Regions from separate parts of the Streptomyces sp. NPDC051561 genome, predicted to be linked through region 4. Evidence: riboswitches for the same ligand, from Rfam matches in the RefSeq annotation. Region 4 holds a riboswitch; each other region holds the start of a gene.
The links. Region 4 has a riboswitch for cyclic di-AMP ahead of ACIA73_RS23555 (M23 family metallopeptidase). Riboswitches for the same ligand answer to the same signal wherever they lie in the genome.
Positions count from the first base shown of each region.

Region 1 (5,451 bases), on a different contig from region 4:
CGTCAACATCTTCATCGCCGTCCTCTGGACCTGACGGGCCGGCCCGCCTCCGGCGACCGGCCCGTCCCGCGCGACCAGCGTCCTCAGGCGGGCCGCACGCTGCCGTAGATCGGCATGTAGTAGATCGACTCCTCGCGCACATTCGCGCCCGGCTTCGGTGCGTGGATCATCATCCCGTTGCCCTTGTAGATGCCGACGTGGCTGATGTCGTCGTAGAAGAACACCAGGTCACCCGGCTTGAGGTCCTTGGTCGCGACCCGGGTGCCGACCTCCACCTGGTCCCAGGTGGTGCGCGGCAGATTCACCCCGGCGTCCCGCCAGGCGGCCTGCGTCAGCCCCGAGCAGTCGTACGAGCCGGGGCCGGTCGCCCCCCAGACGTACGGCTTGCCGATCTGGGCCCGCGCGAAGGCCAGCACCTTCGCGGCCTTGGTGTCGTACGAGCTGTCGCTGCCCGTGCCCGTACCGGAACCCGTGCCCGTACCGCCGCCGGAACCCGTGCCCGTGCCGGAGCCGCTGTCCGCGCCTCCGCCGCCCTGGTCCTTCTCCTTCTCCTTCTCGGCGGCGGCCTCCTCCTGCTTCTGCCGCTCCGCCTCCGCCGCGGCCTGCTTCCGTGCCAGCTCGTCCGCCTTGCGCTTGGCCTCCGCCTCGCGCTGGCGCTCCAGCTGCGCGAGCTTCGCCTTCTCCTGGGCGTTCAGCCGCGCGAGCAGATCGCGCGCCTGCCCGAGCTTGTCCTGCACCTCCTGCTTGGACCGGCGCAGCGCGGCCTGCGAGGTGGTCAGCCGTTCCAGGCTGCCGGTCGCCTCGGCCCGCTTCGCCGCCGCGGACCTCTGCTGCTCGCTGTACTGGCCGACCAGCTTCTTCTGCCGGTCGGTGGCCCGGGACATCAGCCGGCGCGACTCGAAGTACGACTGCGGGTCCTTGGCCAGCAGCATCGCCGCCGTCGAGCCGACCGAGCCGCTGCGGTACTGCGAGGCGGCGAAGGAACCGAGCGCGCGCCGGGCCTCGTTCAGCTTGTCGGTGCGCTTGGCGACGTCGTCGAGCAGTCCCGAGACCTTCTCGCGCTGCTGCGCGGTGGCCTCCTTGGACTGGTTGTACTTCTGGGTGGCAACCCCGGCCTGCCGGTACAGGTCGTCGACCTTCTTCTGTACTTCCTCGACGGAGGGCTTGGGCGCGGCGGGCGCGGCCTGCGCGGACTGGGTGACCAGACCGACCGTGACCAGCGCGGCGGTCGTCACGCCGATGCCGGGCGCGGAGGACCGGATCAAGGACGACGCGCTGGGGCGCGGCTTGCGATGCGATGCCAAGACAGGCATTCCTTCCGTGGACCGCCTACCGGGTTAGCTGTCGGGTTCGGGCAGGAAACGGAAGGCGCCCTACGGCCCAGGTCGTGGGGGTACGGGCCGATTCACCCCGGTCGTGCGTGTGGGTCCCCGGTTCCGAACCACCGGGTGGGTGGCGCGAATTCGGCGTGAGCGGCCCGCTTCGGCGCGGTTCGCCGAGGGGGGTACGGGCTGCTCGCGCAGCACCGTAGCCAATCGCTGTGACGGGTGGGAAGCCTGATGTTCGATATGCCCGATACATTTTCGTGACCTGGCTGTGATGTCGACAAAGCCCTCACAGAGAGCCACGGAGAGTCGACCCAGGGGCATGTGTGGACAGGTCGACGCGTCACCGGCAGAGGGTGCGGAATTCGTTCTGGCGGAATCCGGACCGGGCTGTCAGTGGGGCCGCCTAGACTCGGTAGGCGATGAGCAGCCTCTTTGACGACAGCTTCCTGGCCGATCTCCAGTCCAAGGACGACCCGGCCCCGCCGCCCCCGGAGGACACCGAAGAAGGTGCCCCTCCGGAGGAGGTCCCGCACGACCTCTTCGGGGGCAGGTTCGACGGCCCGCCGCCGCCCCGCGACGCCCATTACCGGAACGGTGCCCCCCGCCCGGTGGTCGACGCCGCGGCCCTCCTGGACGGGCTGAACGAGAACCAGCGCGCCGCCGTCGTCCACAAGGACACCCCGCTGCTCATCGTGGCCGGCGCCGGCTCCGGCAAGACCCGTGTGCTGACCCACCGCATCGCGCACCTGCTTGCCGCCCGCGGTGTGCACCCGGGCCAGATCCTGGCGATCACCTTCACCAACAAGGCCGCCGCCGAGATGAAGGAGCGCGTCGAGGCCCTGGTCGGCCCGCGCGCGGGCGCCATGTGGGTCTCCACCTTCCACAGCGCGTGCGTGCGCATCCTGCGCCGCGAATCCAAGAAGCTCGGCTTCACCAGCTCGTTCTCGATCTACGACGCCGCCGACTCCAAGCGCCTGATGTCGCTGGTCTGCCGCGATCTGGACCTCGACCCCAAGCGCTTCCCGCCGAAGTCCTTCAGCGCCAAGGTCTCCAACCTCAAGAACGAACTGATAGACCCCGAGACCTTCGCCGGCCAGGCCGCGGACGGCTTCGAGAAGACCCTCGCCCAGGCATACACGATGTACCAGTCCCGCCTCAGCGAGGCGAACGCGCTGGACTTCGACGACATCATCATGACCACGGTGCACCTCCTCCAGGCGTTCCCGGACGTCGCCGAGCACTACCGGATGCGCTTCCGGCACGTCATGGTCGACGAGTACCAGGACACCAACCACGCCCAGTACACCCTGGTCCGTGAGCTGGTCGGCCCCTCGGGCCCCGGTACCGCCCCCGGCGAACTGTGCGTCGTCGGCGACGCCGACCAGTCGATCTACGCCTTCCGCGGCGCCACCATCCGCAACATCCTCCAGTTCGAGGAGGACTACCCGGATGCGACCACGATCCTCCTGGAGCAGAACTACCGCTCCACCCAGACGATCCTCACCGCCGCCAACGCCGTCATCGAGCGCAACGAGAACCGCCGCGCCAAGAACCTCTGGACCGACGCCGGCGCCGGATCACTGATCACGGGTTACGTCGCGGACACCGAGCACGACGAGGCCCAGTTCATCGCCGAGGAGATCGACCGCCTCACCGACGCGGGCGACGCCAAGGCCGGTGACGTCGCCGTCTTCTACCGTACGAACGCGCAGTCCCGAGTCTTCGAAGAGATCTTCATCCGGGTCGGTCTGCCCTACAAGGTCGTCGGCGGCGTCCGCTTCTACGAGCGCAAGGAGGTCCGGGACATCCTGGCCTACCTGCGCGTTCTCTCGAACCCCGAGGACACCGTCCCGCTGCGCCGCATCCTCAACGTCCCCAAGCGCGGCATCGGCGACCGCGCCGAGGCGATGATCGACGCCCTCTCGATGCGCGAGCGGATCAGCTTCCCGCAGGCGCTGCGCCGGGTGGACGAGGCGTACGGCATGGCCGCCCGCTCGACCAACGCCGTCAAGCGTTTCAACACGCTGATGGAGGAGCTCCGGACGATCGTCGAGTCCGGCGCCGGACCGGCCGTCGTCCTCGAAGCCGTGATGGAGCGCACCGGCTACCTCGCCGAACTCCAGGCCTCCACCGACCCCCAGGACGAGACCCGCGTCGAGAACCTCCAGGAACTCGCCGCCGTGGCCCTGGAGTTCGAGCAGGAGCGCGAGGGCGACGAGCCCGGCACCCTCGCCGACTTCCTGGAGAAGGTCGCGCTGGTCGCCGACTCCGATCAGATCCCCGACGAGGAGGAGGACGGCTCCGGTGTCATCACGCTGATGACTCTGCACACCGCCAAGGGCCTCGAATTCCCGGTGGTCTTCCTGACCGGCATGGAGGACGGCGTCTTCCCGCACATGCGCGCGCTCGGCCAGGTCAAGGAGCTGGAGGAGGAGCGCAGGCTCGCCTACGTCGGCATCACCCGTGCCCGCGAACGGCTCTACCTCACCCGCTCCACCCTGCGCAGCGCCTGGGGTCAGCCCTCGTACAACCCGGCCTCGCGCTTCCTGGAGGAGATCCCCGAGGAGCACCTGACCTGGAAGCGGACCGGCGCGCAGATCCCGGCCGGTCCGGTGTCGGGCTCGCGTCGCGGTGGCTCGGGCGATGGCGTCGCCGCCTCGCTGTCCTCCACGCTCAACGCGCAGAAGGCGCGCGGTGGCCCGTCCGGTTTCGCGACCGGCAGGGCGAAGGACAAGCCGGTGATCAATCTTGCCGTCGGTGACCGCGTCACCCACGACCAGTTCGGTCTCGGCACGGTGATGACGGTGACCGGCTCCGGCTCGGACGCCCAGGCGACGATCGACTTCGGCGGCGACCGCCCGAAGAAGCTGCTGCTGCGGTACGCGCCGGTCGAGAAGCTGTAGTCGCTGCTGCTCTGCGCCCACGCCTGGGTTTGCGTCTGCGTACCTACCAGAAAGGGCCCGCGCCGGAGTCGGTGCGGGCCCTTCCTGGTGGTGTTGCTTACGTCGGGTCCAGCCCGTGGCTGCGGAACCAGGCCAGCGGGTCGACTGCCGAGTCGCCACCGGGACGCACTTCGAAGTGCAGGTGGGGGCCGGTGGAGTTGCCGGAGCTGCCGGAGTAGCCGATGACGTCGCCGGCCTTCACCGGGCCGGAGCGGATCTTGGTGGTGGAGAGGTGGCAGTACCAGGTCTCCACACCGCTCGGCGAGACGACCTTCATCATGTTTCCGTATGCGACGTTGTACTCGGCGCTGACTTCACCGTCGGTCGCCGCCATCACGGGCGTACCGAGGTCGACGGGGAAGTCGATGCCGGTGTGTACGGCCGCCCAGTTGACGCCGGCCTGACCGTAGTAGGCGCTCAGTCCGTGCTCGGCGACCGGAAGCGCGAACTTCGGGCGGGCCGCCTCCTTGCGCTTGGCCTCTGCCTCCTTGCGCTTCTTCTCGGCGTCCTGGCGTTCCTTGAGGTCGATGCGCTCCTGCGTACGGCTGGCGCGGTCGCCGAAGTCGCGGGCGTTGGTGCTGACACCGGCGAGCTGGGTGTCCAGCTTGTTGTTCACGGCGACGGGCTTCACGGTGGCCGGATCGGCGGCGGTCATCGCGACCGGTTTGGCCTTCGCCTCGTCGGCCCCGGCGATTCCGCTGACCGAGGCGGCCGCGATTCCTGCGACGCCCATGACACAGGCGGAGGGCACGGCGACGGTGAGGAGTGCGGAACGCTTGGCGGGGGTCCGGCGGCGGCTGCGGCTTGCGGGGGCTCGGCGGGCGGCGCGGGGGCCGACCGCCGTGGGTTCGGGCTCGGGGCCGGGGCCTGAGCCGTCGGAACCGTGTGAGTCGTCGGAGCCGTGTGAGCCGTGTGAGCCGTGCGAGTCGTCCGAGCTGGGGGAGTCCAGCTTCACGACGGGGAACTCATGGGTCCCGCGATCCGTCGCGCCGTCGAACTCTCCGTGTACGTCGGTGAGTTCGGGTTCCGGGGCTGCTGTACCGGTGTTCCACGCGGTGGCGTCGAAGGTCCCCGTCTCGGGGGCGCCCCTCTCGAAGCTGCCTGCATCGAAGGTGGTGGTCGCGAAGGAGCCGGTGTCGAAGCTGGTGGTGTCGAAGCCGGTGGTGTCGAAGCTGCCGGTC
Region 1 is NZ_JBITDM010000002.1:761,148-766,598, reverse strand. Features, by position in the region: gene ACIA73_RS07810 (hypothetical protein) at 1-34, shown strand, start outside; gene ACIA73_RS07805 (NlpC/P60 family protein) at 84-1,313, opposite strand; cyclic di-AMP (ydaO/yuaA leader) riboswitch at 1,311-1,479, opposite strand; gene pcrA (DNA helicase PcrA) at 1,748-4,231, shown strand; gene ACIA73_RS07795 (M23 family metallopeptidase) at 4,329-5,451, opposite strand, start outside.
Region 1: linked by a shared signal. The riboswitch ahead of ACIA73_RS07805 (NlpC/P60 family protein) and the one ahead of ACIA73_RS23555 (M23 family metallopeptidase) in region 4 are both predicted to bind cyclic di-AMP.

Region 2 (5,451 bases), on a different contig from region 4:
CGACGACGTCGATGGACGGCACGAGCATCTCCTTATGGGATGTGACGCGTAAGGGGCGCCCGCTGAGGGCGCGCAGTGCAGGGTCGCTTTCGGCCTTGCGACAAGAGCCTAACGTGACCGGGGCCATCGGCCAGCCGATCGACCGTCCCGTGGGACGAAAAGATGCCTGAATGCCTGTAATACAGGACGAAAGACTCTGTGCGTCGCAACTTTCCGTGGCCCGCGCGTTCACCTTGTGTACGGATGCGGGCCGCGAGACGCAGCGGATCGAGACGCAGCGGATCAAGGCGTAGCGGATACGGAAAAGACCCCGGCCCGGCGCGTACGGGGGGAAGTCGCGCCCGGCCGGGGTCCGGCATGGGGGTCGGCGGGGGTGGGCCGCCGCCCCCACGGGGGTCAGCTCAGGTGGAGCTGCTGACCCGGGTAGATGAGGTCGGCGTTGGAAACGACGTCCTCATTCAGGTCTGCGATGTGCTGCCAGCCGCCCTTGACGCCCTTGGCCTCGGCGATCTTCGAGAGGGTGTCGCCGGACTTGACCTTGTACTCGCCGTCACCCTTCTTGATCTGGCCACCGGCCTTGGACTCGACCTTGGGGACCTCGACCTTGGGGGCCTGGCGGGTCTCGCTGCGGGAAGCGGGCGCCTCTTCGCGCTTCTTCTCCACCTTCGGGGCGGACTGCTTGGCGGAGCCCGAACCGGTGCTGACGCCCGGGTCGACACCGTCGTTGCTCAGGTTGCCGGCGCCGGCGCAGGCCCAGGCACCCGGGCCCTGGATGGCGAGCAGCTTCTCGGCCGCGGCTATCTGCTGGCCCTTGGAGGCCTGGTCGGCGCGCGGGGCGTACTGGGTACCGCCCGCGGCGGCCCAGGAGGACTGCGAGAACTGCAGACCGCCGTAGTAGCCGTTACCGGTGTTGATGGACCAGTTGCCGCCGGACTCACACTGGGCGACAGCGTCCCAGGTGTCGACGGAGGCGGCGGAGGCCGAGGTGGCCCCCATCAGCGGAGCGGCTACCGCCACACCGGCGACACCGGCGTAGGCGGCGACGCGGGTGGCCTTGGACGCACGGCGGTGCTTGCCCTTGCTGAAAAGCGACATGGAAATATCCCCTCACCGACGCCTTCGAGGTGAGCTGTCGGGTTCGGGCTGTGAGTTCGCCCGGCCGCTTCGCGTCCCGCAACTGCCTTACCGGCACTCGCGTTCCACTCTTCGGCTTCACCCCAAGCCGTTCCTCGCACGTCCTTCGACGTCCGGGCCCGGCACTTACCTTGGGTCCCCCGCTCCTGCCTACGGCGCTTACGCGACGACTGCTCCCGAGGCCCGCCGGCAGGATTCGGCGTGACGGGCTCCGGTGCTCACCGGTGGCGAACGAGGACGACCGTAAACACACAAGTCCCCGATGTTCAAAGACGAACATCGGGGACATCTCACCCCTACTTGCCCTTCCGCACCGCCCGTTTATGCAGGTCAGAAGGGCCACGGCAGGAGCACCCGGACGGGACACGCCAGTTGGGGCGAAGAGACTCATGTCTCACTCGCACGAAACCGGACATAAACCCTCGAACTACCCGAGTTTTGTGAACGTTTCCGGGTTGCTTACGGGTTACTTCGCGCCCAGCTCAAGGTGCTGGCCAGGCAGGATGAGGTCCGGGTCGCCACCCAGCTCGCCACGGTTGGCCTCGTAGAGCGCCGCCCAGCCGCCGGGCACCTTCTCCTCGTCGGCGATGTGCCAGAGGTTGTCACCGGCCCGCACGGTGTACGTCGCTTCCTCGCCGGGCCCCGCGGGGGACTTGCCGCCCCCGCGCGAGGCGTGGCGGCCGGACTCGCGGTCGTCGGCGCCGGGAGGCGCGGTGGGGTCGGCGGACGGGTCGGCCGACGGATCCTGGGTCGGGTCCTGGGCCGGATCCTGCGACGGGTCGGCCGACGGATCCGCGGAACTGCCCGTTCCGGGAAGGGAGTTCTCCGGGGCCGGCGTACCGCGGTGCTTGCCGTTGCCCGTGGAGGCGTCCGGCTGGCCCGGGGTGGCGGGAGTCTCCGTGCCGGGCGTGGCACCCGGAGCGGGCCGCCCGGTGCTCGGGTCGGCATCCGGGTCCGTGCCCTCGCCCGGAGTCGCGTTCGGGCCCGTGCTGGGCGAGACGCTGGAGCCGGGGGTGGGCTCGGCGGGAGTGGTGGGAGTGGCCGGTGCGGTGGCCCCGCCGGACGGAGTACCCGCGTCCGGCGTGCCGTCCTGGGCGTCCCCGTCGGTCGGGTGCCCGGCCGGCGGTCTGGTCTGCGCACCGGAATCCGTACCGGCGTCCGCGCCCGGGTCGGCGGCGTCCACGCCCCCCGTACCGGAACCGGAGGCATTGCCACCGCCCGGCGCCAGGCCGGATATGACCGCACAGCTGGGCCACGCCTGCGGGCCCTCGGCCGCGAGCATCTTCTCGGCGACCCTCACCTGCTGCGCCCGGCTCGCGAGGTCGGCCTGCGGCGCGTACTCCACGCCGCCGTACTGCTCCCACTTCTCCTGCGAGAACTGGAGCCCGCCGTAATACCCGTTGCCCAGGTCGGCACTCCACATGCCACCGCTCTCGCACTCGGCGACGCGGTCCCAGGTGTTCGCATCCGCCGCCGAGGCGCTGGTCGCACCCAGCAGCGGAATCGCGAGCGCGGACCCGGTCACCCCGGCCGCGACGATGAGAGCGGGTGCCTGACGCGGACGACGGTGCCGACCGTTCCCGGAACGCATGCGGTTGCCTTTCAGCTGACGACGACTCGGATTTCGGACCATGACTACCGAGTCGCCCGTGAACGTAGCCCTACTCGAACACCCGTCACAAGTCGATGCAGTGCAGATCACGCGAAGGTCACATTGCTGAACAAGCGTCAGATCCTGTGTGCTTCAGCCCACCTCGCGCCGTACGAAAAGCGCGCGACGTCCGTCCATGCCGCGCCCATCAGGCAACTTCGGGCGCAGCAGCCCCAAAGCGGTGTCGCACCGCGATAGTGAGCGGCGGAATCGCCGGACGACGGTGTGCCGGAACTCCTCGGCTGCTCGCGTGCAGCGTGCCCAGGACCACGGGCCAGCGTGCCCAGGACTACGGGCCACTACCCCGACTGCCATGACATCAACTGCCGTTTCCTGATGGGGTGCCGTGCCCTGATGTCGGGTCCCGAAGAGCCCCTTGCGCCCGTCACGTGACATGGCGGCCGGCCCCTCGCCGCCTCTGCTCGGCGGCCCTTTCGCCCAACTCGATGACACGGCGCTCGTACGTGCTGTTGTCACCGGGATGGCTGCGACCCCGGTCCGTGGCCTGTCTGCGACAAGCCGGTCCGTCCCGGGGCGGCTTTCGAGAGCCCCGGAGACTGCTTTCTCTACGTACTTGCCGAAGAGAGTGACTGAAAGGTGGCTCTTGAGCCGGCCTTCGCAGATTCCGCCCTGGGCTATGAGACCGAAGCCGCGAGCTGATTAACCGATCCCCCACGTCGCACACCACACATACGGTCGAACTCACAAACGCATTCGCGTGGAGTACGGCACATCGTGGGCCGCCCGTCGCACTGCCGAAGCCCCGTGTCAGCGGGCCGGGTACCGTCGTGGCGTGAACACGCTGCATCCCACGCCGGAACTCTTCACCTGGGAGTTCGCCACCGACCCGTATCCCTCGTACGCATGGCTGCGAGAGAACTCCCCCGTCCACTGGACCACCCTGCCCAGCGGAGTCGAGGCGTGGTTGGTCACCCGGTACTCCGATGCGCGGCAGGCGCTCGCCGATCAGCGGCTGAGCAAGAACCCCGCCCACCACGCCGAGGACGCCGCGGGAAAGAGCAGGACCGGCATCCCTGGCGAACGCAGCGCCAACCTCATGACGCACCTGCTCAACATCGATCCCCCGGACCACACCCGGCTCCGGCGGCTCGTCTCCAAGGCGTTCACCCCACGCCGAGTCGCGGAGTTCGCGCCCCGGGTGCAGGAGTTGGCAGACGAACTCCTGGATCAGTTCGTGGCCAAGGGCGAAGCCGATCTCATTCACGAATACGCATTCCCGCTGCCCATTTACGCGATTTGCGATCTCCTGGGTGTGCCCCGTGAGGACCAGGACGACTTCCGCGACTGGGCCGGAATGATGATTCGCCACGGGGGTGGGCCGCGGGGCGGGGTGGCGCGATCCGTGAAGAAGATCCGGAATTACCTTGCCGAGTTGATTCACCGTAAACGTGAAACCCTCGGGGCCGACGGGTCGGAGGACGACCTGATCTCCGGATTGATCCGGGCCAGCGATCACGGCGAACACCTCACCGAGGAAGAAGCCGTGGCCATGTGCTTCGTGCTTCTCTTCGCGGGATTCGAAACCACTTTGAATCTCATCGGCAATGGGGCACTCGCCCTCATGAAGAACCCCGCACAGAGGAGCCTTCTCCAGGAGAGTCTCGACCGTGGCGAAACGGCTCTACTGGAAACGGGGGTCGAGGAACTGCTCCGATTCGACGGCCCGGTGGAGATGGCCACGTGGCGATATGCGACGGAACCCCTCGAAATCGGTGGCATCTCGATCGCCGTCGGGGACCCCGTCCTCGTCGTGCTGGCCGCCGCCGACCGCGACCCCGCGAAGTTCGACTGCCCCAACACCCTTGACCTCGCCCGCAAGGACAACCCGCACCTGGGCTACGGCCATGGCATCCACTACTGCATCGGCGCTCCGCTAGCCCGGCTGGAGGGCCAGACCGCGCTGGCCACGCTGCTGCGCCGGCTGCCGGACCTGGAGTTGGCGGTGGCTCCGGAGGAGCTGCGCTGGCGCGGTGGGTTGATCATGCGGGGGCTTCGGGTGCTGCCGGTTGCTTTCACGCCGCGCCGAGCGTGAAGAGGCACGCCCCACGAGGACCGAAGGCTCTCGAAGGTTGGCCGACCGGAGTGCCGCTTCGTGGTCGCCCGCCTCGGCAGCGGCGCGCAGTCAGCACTCGGTGCGGTCCAGTAGGACACGGCCGAGCAGCACGGCCGACTTCTGGGCGCCACATGGGCGACCCTACTCAGCCCCCGCCCGCTCGGCGGCGACGATCGCGTCCCGGTAGGTGCGGGCGGCGGCCCTGAGCGCCGTCTCCGGGTCCGTCCCCGACTCCTCGGCCCGTGCCGCCAGTGCCAGCAGCTGGTAGCCGATGCCGCCGTCGCCGCTCGGGAGCGGCGCTTCGAGCCCCGCCGTGCGTACCCGGGAAGCCAGCTTGGCCGCCAGGGCCAGGGCGGGCTGGCCGAGCGGGATGCCTTCGGTGATCGAGTCGCGTTGCTTTTCGACCGCCTTGGTGCGGAGCCAGTGGGCCTTGACGTCGGCGGGGGTTTCGGCGGTGGCGTCGCCGAAGACATGGGGGTGCCGGTGGATGAGCTTGTCGATGAGGGTGGCGGCGACGTCGTCGATGGAGAAGGGCTCGTCGCCTTCCTCGCCGGAGGCCTCCTGGGCGATGCGGGCGTGGAAGACGACCTGG
Region 2 is NZ_JBITDM010000020.1:18,423-23,873, forward strand. Features, by position in the region: gene eno (phosphopyruvate hydratase) at 1-28, opposite strand, end outside; gene ACIA73_RS32135 (transglycosylase family protein) at 397-1,095, opposite strand; cyclic di-AMP (ydaO/yuaA leader) riboswitch at 1,100-1,302, opposite strand; gene ACIA73_RS32140 (transglycosylase family protein) at 1,601-2,725, opposite strand; gene ACIA73_RS32145 (cytochrome P450) at 3,579-4,838, shown strand; gene ACIA73_RS32150 (nucleoside triphosphate pyrophosphohydrolase) at 5,001-5,451, opposite strand, start outside.
Region 2: linked by a shared signal. The riboswitch ahead of ACIA73_RS32135 (transglycosylase family protein) and the one ahead of ACIA73_RS23555 (M23 family metallopeptidase) in region 4 are both predicted to bind cyclic di-AMP.

Region 3 (5,451 bases), on a different contig from region 4:
ACGAGCGCCGCCAGCGGTACGACAACGTGCCCTACGGCACCGCGTTCGAGAAGCTCACCGCCCTGATGTACCCCGAGGGCCACCCCTACCACCACACCCCGATCGGCTCCATGGCCGACCTGGACGCGGCCACCCTGGAAGACGCCCGCGCCTTCTTCCGCACGTACTACGCGCCCAACAACGCGGTGCTCTCCGTGGTCGGCGACATCGACCCCGAGGCCACCCTCGCCTGGGTCGAGAAGTACTTCGGCTCGATCCCCTCGCACGACGGCAAGCAGCCGCCGCGCGACGGCTCGCTGCCCGACGTCATCGGCGGCGAACTGCGCGAGGTCGTCGAGGAGGAGGTCCCGGCGCGTGCGCTGATGGCCGCCTACCGGCTGCCCAGCGACGGCACCCGCGAGTCGGACGCCGCCGACCTGGCGCTGACCGTGCTCGGCGGCGGCGAGTCCTCCCGGCTGCACAACCGGCTGGTCCGCCGCGACCAGACGGCCGTGGCCGCCGGCTTCGGCATGCTGCGCCTGGCCGGGGCGCCCTCGCTCGGCTGGCTGGACGTCAAGACGTCCGGCGGCGTGGAGGTGCCGCAGATCGAGGCGGCCGTCGACGAGGAGCTCGCCCGGTTCGCCGAGGAGGGCCCGACGGCCGAGGAGATGGAGCGCGCCCAGGCCCAGCTGGAGCGCGAGTGGCTGGACCGGCTCGGCACGGTGGCCGGCCGCGCCGACGAACTCTGCCGGTACGCCGTGCTGTTCGGCGACCCGCAGCTCGCCCTGAGTGCGGTCGGTCGCGTCCTGGACATCACGGCCGAGGAGGTGCAGGCGGTCGCCAAGGCGCGTCTGCGCCCCGACAACCGGGCGGTCCTGGTGTACGAACCGCTCGCGGCCGCCGAGTCGGACGCGGACAGCGACGCCGACGCCGGCAGCGACACCGAGCGTGGCAACCAGCAGGAAGGGGCGGACAAGTGACGGAGACCGCAGCAGCCGTGACCAGCGAAATGCAGTTCCACCCGCAGCCCCAGGAGGGCCCCGCGACTCCGTGGGCCTTCCCCGCCCCCGAGCGCGGCGCGCTGCCCAACGGGCTGACCCTGCTGCGCTGCCACCGCCCCGGCCAGCAGCTGGTGGCCGTCGAGGTCTTCCTCGCCGCCCCGCTGGAGGCCGAGCCCAAGGACCTCGACGGCGTCGCCACCATCATGTCGCGCGCCTTCACCGAGGGCACCGACAAGCACTCCGCCGAGGAGTTCGCCGCCGAGCTTGAGCGCTGCGGCGCCACCCTCGACGCGTTCGCCGACCACCCCGGCGTCCGGGTCTCCCTCGAAGTGCCGGTCCGCAGGCTGCCCAAGGCGCTCGGCCTGCTCGCCGACGCCCTGCGCGCCCCCGCGTTCGCGGACGGCGAGATCGAGCGTCTGGTACGCAACCGGCTGGACGAGATCCCGCACGAGGCCGCGAACCCGGGCCGCCGGGCCGCCAAGCAGCTCTCCAAGGAGCTGTTCCCGGTCACCCTGCGGATGTCCCGCCCCCGCCAGGGCACCGAGCAGACGGTCAAGAACATCGACTCCGCGGCGGTGCGCGCCTTCTACGAGGCGCACGTCCGCCCGGCCACCGCCACCGCGGTCGTCGTCGGCGACCTGGACGGCATCGACCTCGACGCCGTACTGGCCGACACCCTGGGGGAGTGGACCGGCAACACCGCCGAGCCGCGCCCGATGACGCCCATCACGGCCGACGACACCGGACGGGTGGTCATCGTCGACCGTCCGGGCGCCGTCCAGACCCAGCTGCTGATCGGCCGCATCGGCGCCGACCGGCACGACCGCGTCTGGCCGGCCCAGGTGCTCGGCGCGTACTGCCTGGGCGGCACCCTCACCTCCCGCCTGGACCGCGTCCTGCGCGAGGAGAAGGGCTACACCTACGGGGTCCGCGCCTTCGCCCAGGTGCTGCGCTCCGCCGCCGACGGCACCGGCGCGGCCATGCTGGCCATCAGCGGCTCCGTGGACACCGAGTCGACCGGGCCCGCCCTGGAAGACCTCTGGAAGGTCCTGCGGACGCTCGCTGCCGAGGGCCTCACCGACGCCGAGCGCGATGTCGCCGTGCAGAACCTGGTGGGCGTGGCCCCGCTCAAGTACGAGACGGCCTCCGCCGTCGCGTCGACCCTGGCCGACCAGGTCGAGCAGGAGCTGCCGGACGACTTCCAGGCCCAGCTGTACGCCCGCCTCGCGCAGACCGGCACCGTGGAAGCCACCGCGGCCGCCGTGAACGCCTTCCCGGTGGACAAGCTGGTCACCGTGCTGGTCGGCGACGCCTCGCAGATCGCGGAGCCGGTCCGGGCGCTGAACATCGGCGAGGTCGAGGTCGTCACCGGCTGACCGATCAAAGGTCAAACGGAGAACCGCCGCAAAGCAGAACAAGTCGGACCCCGACGACCGTCGAGTCGTCGGGGTCCTCCCTTATGTCCGTTTTGTTGGCGAGGGTGCCTGTCTGCCGTGTGGGCTGTATTACAAAAGCCGCTCTCTGTTTGGTGATTGAAAGAGAGCCCGCTTAGCGTCGGTCCGTCTGTTCGTCAGAGTGCGCCGCACCAGCGGCAACCGGACAGTCATCGCCGAGTCCCCGTCAGGCGCGAGCCTGGGGAGCCGGGGACCCACTTACGTCCCTGGGGTGAATCGGACGCCATCGCCCTTCACGGGTGGGTGGAGTCCGTAGGAGACCTTCCTGCTCCGAACCCGTCAGCTAACCCGGTAGGCGAGAAGGAAGGAAAGGAAACAGCCACTTCATGGCGTTCACCCGTGCCGCCGGGAAGCACCGTCGACCCTCCGTACTCTCGCGCCGCAGCGCGAAGATCGCCGGAGTCGCCGCCCTCACCACGACCGGTGTCATCGGAACGCTGGCCCCCCAGGCCATCGCCGCCGAGCAGGACCTGGCCGCCGAGGACACCGGCACCATCCGCGCCGTCGTCATGGAGGACTCCGTGACGCAGACCCTCACCGAGAAGGTCGAGGCGCAGGCAGCCGCGCAGAAGAAGGCCTACCAGAAGGCCGAAGCCGAGCGGAAGGCCGAAGAGGCCCGCAAGGCCGAGGTCAAGCGCAAGGCCGTGGCGAAGGCCAAGAAGGAGCGCGAGGAGCGTGAGCGCGCCGCCCGCGAGGCCGAGCGCAAGCGCCTGAACACCTTCAAGCTGCCGGTCGCCGGCTCCTATGTCTCCACCAGCTACAAGTCCGGTGGCGCCATGTGGTCCTCCGGCAGCCACTCCGGTGTCGACTTCCACGCCTCCTCCGGCAGCTCCGTCGTATCCGTCGGTTCCGGCACGGTCGTCGAGGCCGGCTGGGGCGGCGCCTACGGCAACAACATCGTGATCCGGATGAACGACGGCTCGTACACCCAGTACGGCCACCTCTCCTCGATCGGTGTCTCCGTCGGCCAGACGGTCACCCCGGGCGACCAGATAGGCCTCTCCGGCTCCACCGGCAACTCCACGGGCCCGCACCTGCACTTCGAGGCCCGCACCACCGCCGAGTACGGCTCGGACATCGACCCGGTCGCGTACCTCCGCGGCCACGGCGTCAGCGTCTGATCGCGCCTGCTGCTCCACCCGCTGTTGCAGAAGGCCCCGGCTCCCCGAGAGCCGGGGCCTTCTGTGTGCCGCGGCCCTTTCTTCCGTCCAGTGGCCCCAACAGCCAAAATTCAGCCATGAATTACGCCCGGTCGAACACAATTCCCGTCCGCTGCAATACAGTTCCCGGAAAGCGACGTGGGGTGGACGGAGGTCCGGGTATGCGTATTCCGGCGCATTCGGTGTGTACGGCGATCCGCGACGACATCGTGTCGGGGATCTTTCCGCGCGGCAGCCGGCTTACGGAGGAAGTGCTGGCCCGCCGTTACGGCGTCTCGCGCGTCCCGGTCCGCGAGGCGCTGCGCACCTTGCAGTCGGAGGGGTTCGTCACCACCCGCCGCCACGCGGGCGCCTGCGTCGCCGAGCCGACCCCGCAGGAGGCCGCCGACCTCCTGGAGGTCCGAACCCTGCTGGAGCCACTGGGTGCCGCACGTGCGGCCATGCGGCGTACCGAGGCGCACCTCAAGGTGCTCCGTGGCCTGGTCAGGCTCGGCCAGGAGCGCACCAGGCGGGCCGAGGGCGAGGACCTGACCGCCCTCGGCGGCTGGTTCCACGAGACGCTCGCCCAGGCCTCCGCCAGCCCCGGCCTGATCACCCTGCTGACCCAGCTCAAGCACAAGATCGCCTGGATGTACGTCGCCGAACGGCCGGCCCGCCCCGCCGAACGCTGGGCCGAGCACGGCGCCATCGTGGACGCGGTGGCCAGGCGCGACGCCGAACGGGCCAGGGCGCTGACCGCGCTGCACGTGGAGCGCGCGGTGGCGGCGTACCGGATGAGGATTCCGCAACATGCCGTCAACCTGGCGGGCGGCGGGAAGTAACACCCGGGCCGTATACAAAGAGGGAAGCGTTTCGGGCGGGCACCCGGGGCGGGTGAGCTTGTGCACAGCCGGGGGAATTCGGGGCCCGCCGGTGCGTATCCCTTGCGGCGTGCATTCCGTGCCGTGGGTATTCCATGCCTGGGTGAATTCCGTGCCGGGGGGCGCGGGAATTCACGTACCCCTGCATTCGAGCAGTCCCGCAGCCCGCGAATTCCCTCCCCGGAAATGCCGGAAGCCGCGACCCCGCAGTCGGGGGCGCGGCTTCCGCGAAGATTCGCCCGTCCGGGCGGCGGCCTTTCGGGCCGCGGGAATCAGACGGTCTCGGGGAGCTCGTCCAGGCCCTCGGAGACCAGCTTCGCCAGACGGTCCAGGGCGGCGTCCGCACCCTCGGCCTCGGAAGCCAGCACGATCTCCTCGCCGCCCTGCGCACCCAGGCCCAGCAGCGCCAGCATCGAAGCGGCGTTGACCGGGTTGCCGCCCGCCTTGGCGATGGTGACGGGGACGCCGGTGGCCGTGACGGCGCGGACGAAGATGGAGGCGGGGCGGGCGTGCAGGCCCTCGGCCCAGCCGACGGTGACGCGGCGCTCAACCATGGTGTTGCCCTTCGTGATTCCTGCTTGGTTGTCTAGACCAGTCTCTCATGTGGTGCTGAATGCTCTGCCCGGCGAAGGTCCTGCGGGACGACCTGCCGGAGGTCCCCGGGGCACACCCGCCGGAAGTCCCCGGACGGACCGGGAACAGCACCAGACTGCCCCGCACTCCGAGCGCCCGCGAGTCGTAGGCTGCCTGCATGGCCAAGGCTGCGGACGATGCGGATCAGGTGGGCCCGACCCCAGGGGTACAGGCCCACGGGGACCAGGACCACGTCTACCCGGACCACTGGGAGGCCGATGTGGTGCTGCGCGACGGCGGCACCGCGCGCATCCGGCCGATCACCACCGAGGACGCCGAACGGCTGGTCAGCTTCTACGAGCAGGTCTCCGACGAGTCGAAGTACTACCGCTTCTTCGCGCCCTACCCCCGGCTCTCCGCCAAG
Region 3 is NZ_JBITDM010000024.1:114,026-119,476, forward strand. Features, by position in the region: gene ACIA73_RS35085 (M16 family metallopeptidase) at 1-959, shown strand, start outside; gene ACIA73_RS35090 (M16 family metallopeptidase) at 989-2,356, shown strand; cyclic di-AMP (ydaO/yuaA leader) riboswitch at 2,578-2,747, shown strand; gene ACIA73_RS35095 (M23 family metallopeptidase) at 2,761-3,555, shown strand; gene ACIA73_RS35100 (GntR family transcriptional regulator) at 3,756-4,415, shown strand; gene ACIA73_RS35105 (HPr family phosphocarrier protein) at 4,727-5,008, opposite strand; gene ACIA73_RS35110 (GNAT family N-acetyltransferase) at 5,236-5,451, shown strand, end outside.
Region 3: linked by a shared signal. The riboswitch ahead of ACIA73_RS35095 (M23 family metallopeptidase) and the one ahead of ACIA73_RS23555 (M23 family metallopeptidase) in region 4 are both predicted to bind cyclic di-AMP.

Region 4 (5,451 bases):
TTCCCTGTCCGTGCCGCCAGTGCCCGCCCCGCCGAGCTGGCGGTGCCTGACGGGGTCGAGACGGTCGAGATGGTCCTCGACCGGCCCGAGACCTTCGGCGCCGCGCTGGACGGCGTACGGCAGGTGTTCCTCTATCCCGAACCCGCGGGCATCGACGAGCTGATCAAGGCCGCCGAGGCCGCCGGGGTCGAGCACGTGGTGCTGCTGTCATCGGCGGCGGTGCTCGGGCCCGATGCCGAGACCCACCCGATCGGGAGTCACAACCTCCGGGTCGAGCGCGCGCTCGCGGACTCCACCCTGACCGTCACGGTGCTGCGCCCGGACGCCTTCGCGAGCAACTCACTGGGCTGGGCCTGGCCGATCGGGCAGTCGATGCCGGTCGCGCTCGCCTACCCGGACGCGCGGATCGCGCCCATCCACCCCGATGACATCGCCGACATCGCGGCCGAGGCGCTGACCGGTGGCACCCTCGCCGGCCGTACGGTCACGCTCACCGGCGCCGAATCGCTCTCCTTCCGCGAGCAGCTGGCCATCCTCTCGGACGAGACCGGCCGGGAGATCCCCGTCGAGCGGATCAGCCGCGGGGAGGCCGAGCAGCAGATGGGGAAGTACCTGCCGGACCGCATGGTGACCGCGCTGCTCGATCTGTGGGCGTCGGCGCAGGACGGTCCCGCCGAGATCGCCGACACCACCGCGAGCCTGCTCGGGCAGCCGGCCCGCAGCTACCGGCAGTGGGCTCGGGAGAACGCGGCCGCGTTCGGAGCGGAGTGACCCCGGGCGGGAAAGCGGCTCCGGGGTAAACGTGGTCGAAGGGGCTGCCCGGATGGCGTAGGGTTGTGTTTACCGACGCGGGGTGGAGCAGCTCGGTAGCTCGCTGGGCTCATAACCCAGAGGTCGCAGGTTCAAATCCTGTCCCCGCTACTGAAGAAGTAGTAGCAGTAGGCCTGAGGCCCGGAACTCGAAAGAGTTCCGGGCCTCAGGCGTTTTCGGGGGCGACGGACCGGCGTCCCCCACATGGCGGATGCCGATTCGCACTGCGGCGCGGCTCCGGCCAGCCTGGGTGGGGAGCGGTACCGTCCGCACCCGGTGCGGACCTGGGCAGGAGAGCAGACGGTGGCGGGGAACGGGCGTGGGAGCGACGGGGCCGGGGGCGGGGCGGAACCGGCGGACCGGAGGGGACGCAAGAGCAGGCGGTTCGTACGGGTGCTGCCCGTGCTGATGATCGTCGGCGGAGTGGTCTACGACGAGGCGACGCCACCCGATTTCACCGCGGCCCCGTTGTTCACGGCGGCTCCGCTGGTGGCCGCGCCCTTCTTCCCGCTGTTGCCGACCGTGCTGATCGCGGTGGCCTCGGTGCTGGCCGTGGTGGGACTGCGGATCGGTGACGGCACGATGCTGAGGGTGCTGTCGGTGACGGAGTTGCTGACGGTACTGACGGTGGGCGCGCTGGCCGTGTTCATCAACCGGGTGGTACGTCGCGGGGACCGCCGCCTCGCCACGGTGCGGGTCATCGCGGAGGCGGCCCAGCGCGCCGTCGTACCCACGCCGCCGGAACGTATCGGCGGACTGCAGATCGCGGCGCGGTACGAGGCCGCCGACGCGGACGCGTTCATCGGGGGCGATCTGTTCGCCGTGCAGGACACGCCCTACGGGGTGCGGCTGGTGGTGGGGGACGTACGGGGCAAGGGACTTGAGGCCGTGGAGGCGGTCGCCATCGTGGTGGGGGCGTTCCGGGAGGCGGCCGAGACGGAGAGCACGCTGGAGGGGGTCGCGCAGCGGCTGGAGCGGGCACTGGCCAGGGAAGGGGCGCGGCGGGACGGGCTGGACGCGCTGGAGGGGTTCACCACGGCGGTGCTCGCCGAGATCCCGCGCGGCGAGGGCGTCGTACGACTGGTGAACCGGGGGCACCCGGAGCCGCTGCTGCTGTACGCGGACGGGGAGCTGGACGTACTGGAGCCGGAGGAGTTCGCGCTGCCGCTGGGGATGGGCGACCTGGGGGACTGGCCGGACCGGGCGCGGGAGTTCACGTTCCCCGGCGGGTCGACGCTGCTGTTCTACACGGACGGGATCACCGAGGCGCGGGACGCGCAGGGGGTCTTCTACGATCCGGCGGCCCGGCTGCGGCTGTCGCTCTTCCCGGGGCCCGAGGCCGTACTGGACGCGCTGATCAGTGACGTACGGGTGCACACGGGTGGCAAGCAGACGGACGACATGGCGCTGCTCGCGGTCGGACGGCCGGGGGAGCGGCAGCCGGAGCGGCGGCGGACCGTGGAGATCGTGAAACGGCCGTGAGGGCGGGAGGTGAGGCCGCCGTGCGCGGCCGCACGGGCACTGTGACTACGGGTTGTCACTGAGTGTGCGCGAAGGGGAGCGCTGTGCATAACAATTGACGATCTATCAGTTGTGGAGAGTTTGCGCGCGTGGGAATGGGTGTGGCCGAAGGGGCGTCAAGGGGGCGTTGTGACGCCCGGGTTGATGGCCTTTTGGGTCTTATGTCATGGCCAGGGATGCAAGCGTTGCGTTAACGATCAACAGGAACGGCTTGGAATTCCACTTGTGTGTCTATTAACGTTCGATAACGCAGCGCGGTCGTCCCAGCCGTCGTCAGAGACGGCGCCGTGCGCGTGCGCCGAATTCCGTGAGGAAACCGGGGAACCACCAATTGGGGTGAATCGGGCTGAGCCTGGCCCGTAGGAGACCTTCCTGCTCCGAACCCGTCAGCTAACCCGGTAGGCGAGAAGGAAGGAAAGGAGCGCGCCTCCGTGGCGTCCAACAGGCCTGCCCCCGCAGCCCCCACCACCGCTTTCTCGTACGGGTCCTACGGTGTCCCGAACGACAGTGAAGGCCCGGAGGGCACCGGTTACGGCAACGGACACGGTGCCGGCTCCACCACTGCGACGATGCCGGCGGTCCAGGCGACGCAGACCATGACGCAGACGATGCACCAGCCCCGCACCGGGTTCGAGGGTTTCGTCGACTACTCGGACCACGAGGGTCCGCAGGCATCGGCCGAGGAGTGGAACCCCACCGAGGAGTCCGTCGTCCCGGTCCGCGGCAAGCACCGGGTGGCCAAGCAGCGCGGCTCGCTCGCCCGTAGCTCCACCGTGCTGGGTGTCGGCGTGATCGCGGCGGTCGGCGCGGGTGGCATCGCCACCGCGCAGGACAAGCCCGCGGTGTCGATATCCCTGCCGGACCAGATCACCGACTCGCTCGACTCCCTCGCCGGCTCCCTGCCGGACGCCAAGTCCCTCCCGGGTGTCGGCGCGCTGATGTCCGACTCCGAGGACAAGCAGGACGAGGGCGTCATCGAGGCCGGTTCCGAGAGGGACGTGGTGGTCGCGGCGATGCCCGTCGCGGCGCCGGTCGCCGACGCGGCAGGCTCCGGGCAGCAGGCGGGTGCCGGTGAGAGCCTGCGCGCCCGCATCCTCCAGCAGGCCGAGCAGCAGCGCTCCGCGGCCGACGAGGCCGTCCAGGAGGCCGCGCGCGAGAAGGCCGTCCAGGACGCGGCCGCCGAGGCGAAGAAGCAGCGCGACGCGGCCCACGCGAAGGCCGAGAAGGCAGCCCGGGAGAAGGCGGAGGCCGAGGAGCGGGCCAAGGCCGAGGCCGAGGCGCGTGCGGAGGCCGAACGGCTGGCAAAACTGGCCGCCAGCTTCTCGCTGCCCACCTCCTCGTACTACCTCACCGCCACCTACGGGCAGGCCGGCTCGATGTGGTCCTCCGGCCAGCACACCGGACTGGACTTCGCCGCCTCGGCGGGCACCCCGGTGAAGGCCGTGCACGGCGGCACCATCAAGTCGGCGGGCTGGTCCGGCAGTTACGGCTACCGCATCGTCCTCGAAATGTCCGACGGCACCGAGATCTGGTACTGCCACCTCTCGCAGATGAACGTCTCGCCCGGCGACAAGGTCACCACCGCCGAGGTCATCGGCAACGTCGGCGCCACCGGCAATGTGTCGGGAGCGCACCTGCACCTGGAGGTGCACACTCCCGGCGGCGACGGCGTCGACCCGGCGGCCTGGCTGCGAGACAAGGGCCTGACGGTCTGAGCCTCCGCACCTGACGGTCTTCGCACCTGACGGCCCGCACCACCGCACTTCCGGACTCCGGCAGTCCTGGCGCTCACCCCCCGACGCCAGGGCTGCCGGTTCGCGTTTGCGGGCATGCAGCGAAGTGGCCGCCACGGTTCCGCTTCAGTGCTTGTACGGGTTGTACGCCGCCGCGTAGGCCGGGTGGTACGGCGGGGGCAGCAGCCGTATTCGCCCGGTGACCTGGGCGGCGTACACCAGGGCGGGACCCGCTGTCCGCTTGCGCTGCCACAGTTCCTGCAGCAGCTCCCGCTCACGCGCGGTGAAGGCGGCGGCCGACTCGGGTGTGGCCGTCGAGCGGCGGGCCCGGTAGCGCAGGAAGGCCAGAGCGGTCGCGGACCTTTCGTACTCCGCCACGGCGCGGGCGGCGGCCGGGCCGTACGACCTCGCGGCGTACCCCTGGGCCAGGGAGCGGGCGCGCATCGAGGACAGCGCGAGCGGTTCGGCCGGGTCCAGCCAGCCGGCGGAGGCGTACGCGGGCAGCTCGGCGCCGAGCATCCGCAGCTCGCGCTGCCGGGTCCAGATCGCCAGCCAGGTCAGGAACGCGAAGACCGGGACCATGAACAGCCCGTACACCGCGTAGAAGCCCAACGGGCCGAAGGACGCCGAGCCGTTCCACAGGGCGTGCATGCCCATGGCGAGCAGCAGGCCGAGCAGGGGGAGGGCGACGCGGCGGATCCGCACCCAGGCCCGGGTGCGGCCGCGGCGGGTGGGAGTGAGCGCGACCAGGCCGAAGCCGATGCCGGTCAGCACCGTGAACAGGGGGTGCGCGAACGGCGACATGATCACGCGGACGAAGAAGGTGCCCGCGGTCACCGCGCCCAGCCCGGTGCCGAACGACTGGTCCTCGCCGAAGGCATTGCCCAGATAGAGGATGTTCTCGGTGAAGGCGAAGCCGGTCGCGGTGAAGCCGGCGATCACCACCCCGTCGACGATCCCGGTGAAGTGCCGCCTGCGGAACAGGAAGATCAGCAGGATCGCGACCGCCTTCGCGCACTCCTCGACCACCGGCGCGACCACGGTCGCGCCGAGGGTGTCCGCCCCGTCGGGGTCCGCGGTGGCCACGGCTATCCAGCGCACGGCGAAGCTGTTGGCGGTGATGGCGACGAGTGCCGCCGCGCAGGATCCCCAGGTGAACGCGAAGATCAGGTTCCGCCACGGCCCCGGCTCGACCCGGTCCAGCCAGCGGAACGCGGTCACCAGCAGCGGCACCGGGAAGACCGCGAGGCCGAGCCCGACCAGGAAGCCCCGGGTGCCGGTCTGCTCCCGTACGAGAGCGAGCAGGACCAGGCCGGAGAGGGCCAGCAGCAGGATCAGCGCGGTCGCGCGGACCGCCCGGCTGCGCCAGAAACGGCTGCCCCGCAGG
Region 4 is NZ_JBITDM010000010.1:257,477-262,927, forward strand. Features, by position in the region: gene ACIA73_RS23540 (SDR family oxidoreductase) at 1-771, shown strand, start outside; tRNA gene ACIA73_RS23545 (tRNA-Met) at 848-921, shown strand; gene ACIA73_RS23550 (PP2C family protein-serine/threonine phosphatase) at 1,015-2,292, shown strand; cyclic di-AMP (ydaO/yuaA leader) riboswitch at 2,618-2,751, shown strand; gene ACIA73_RS23555 (M23 family metallopeptidase) at 2,763-4,046, shown strand; gene ACIA73_RS23560 (PrsW family intramembrane metalloprotease) at 4,191-5,451, opposite strand, start outside.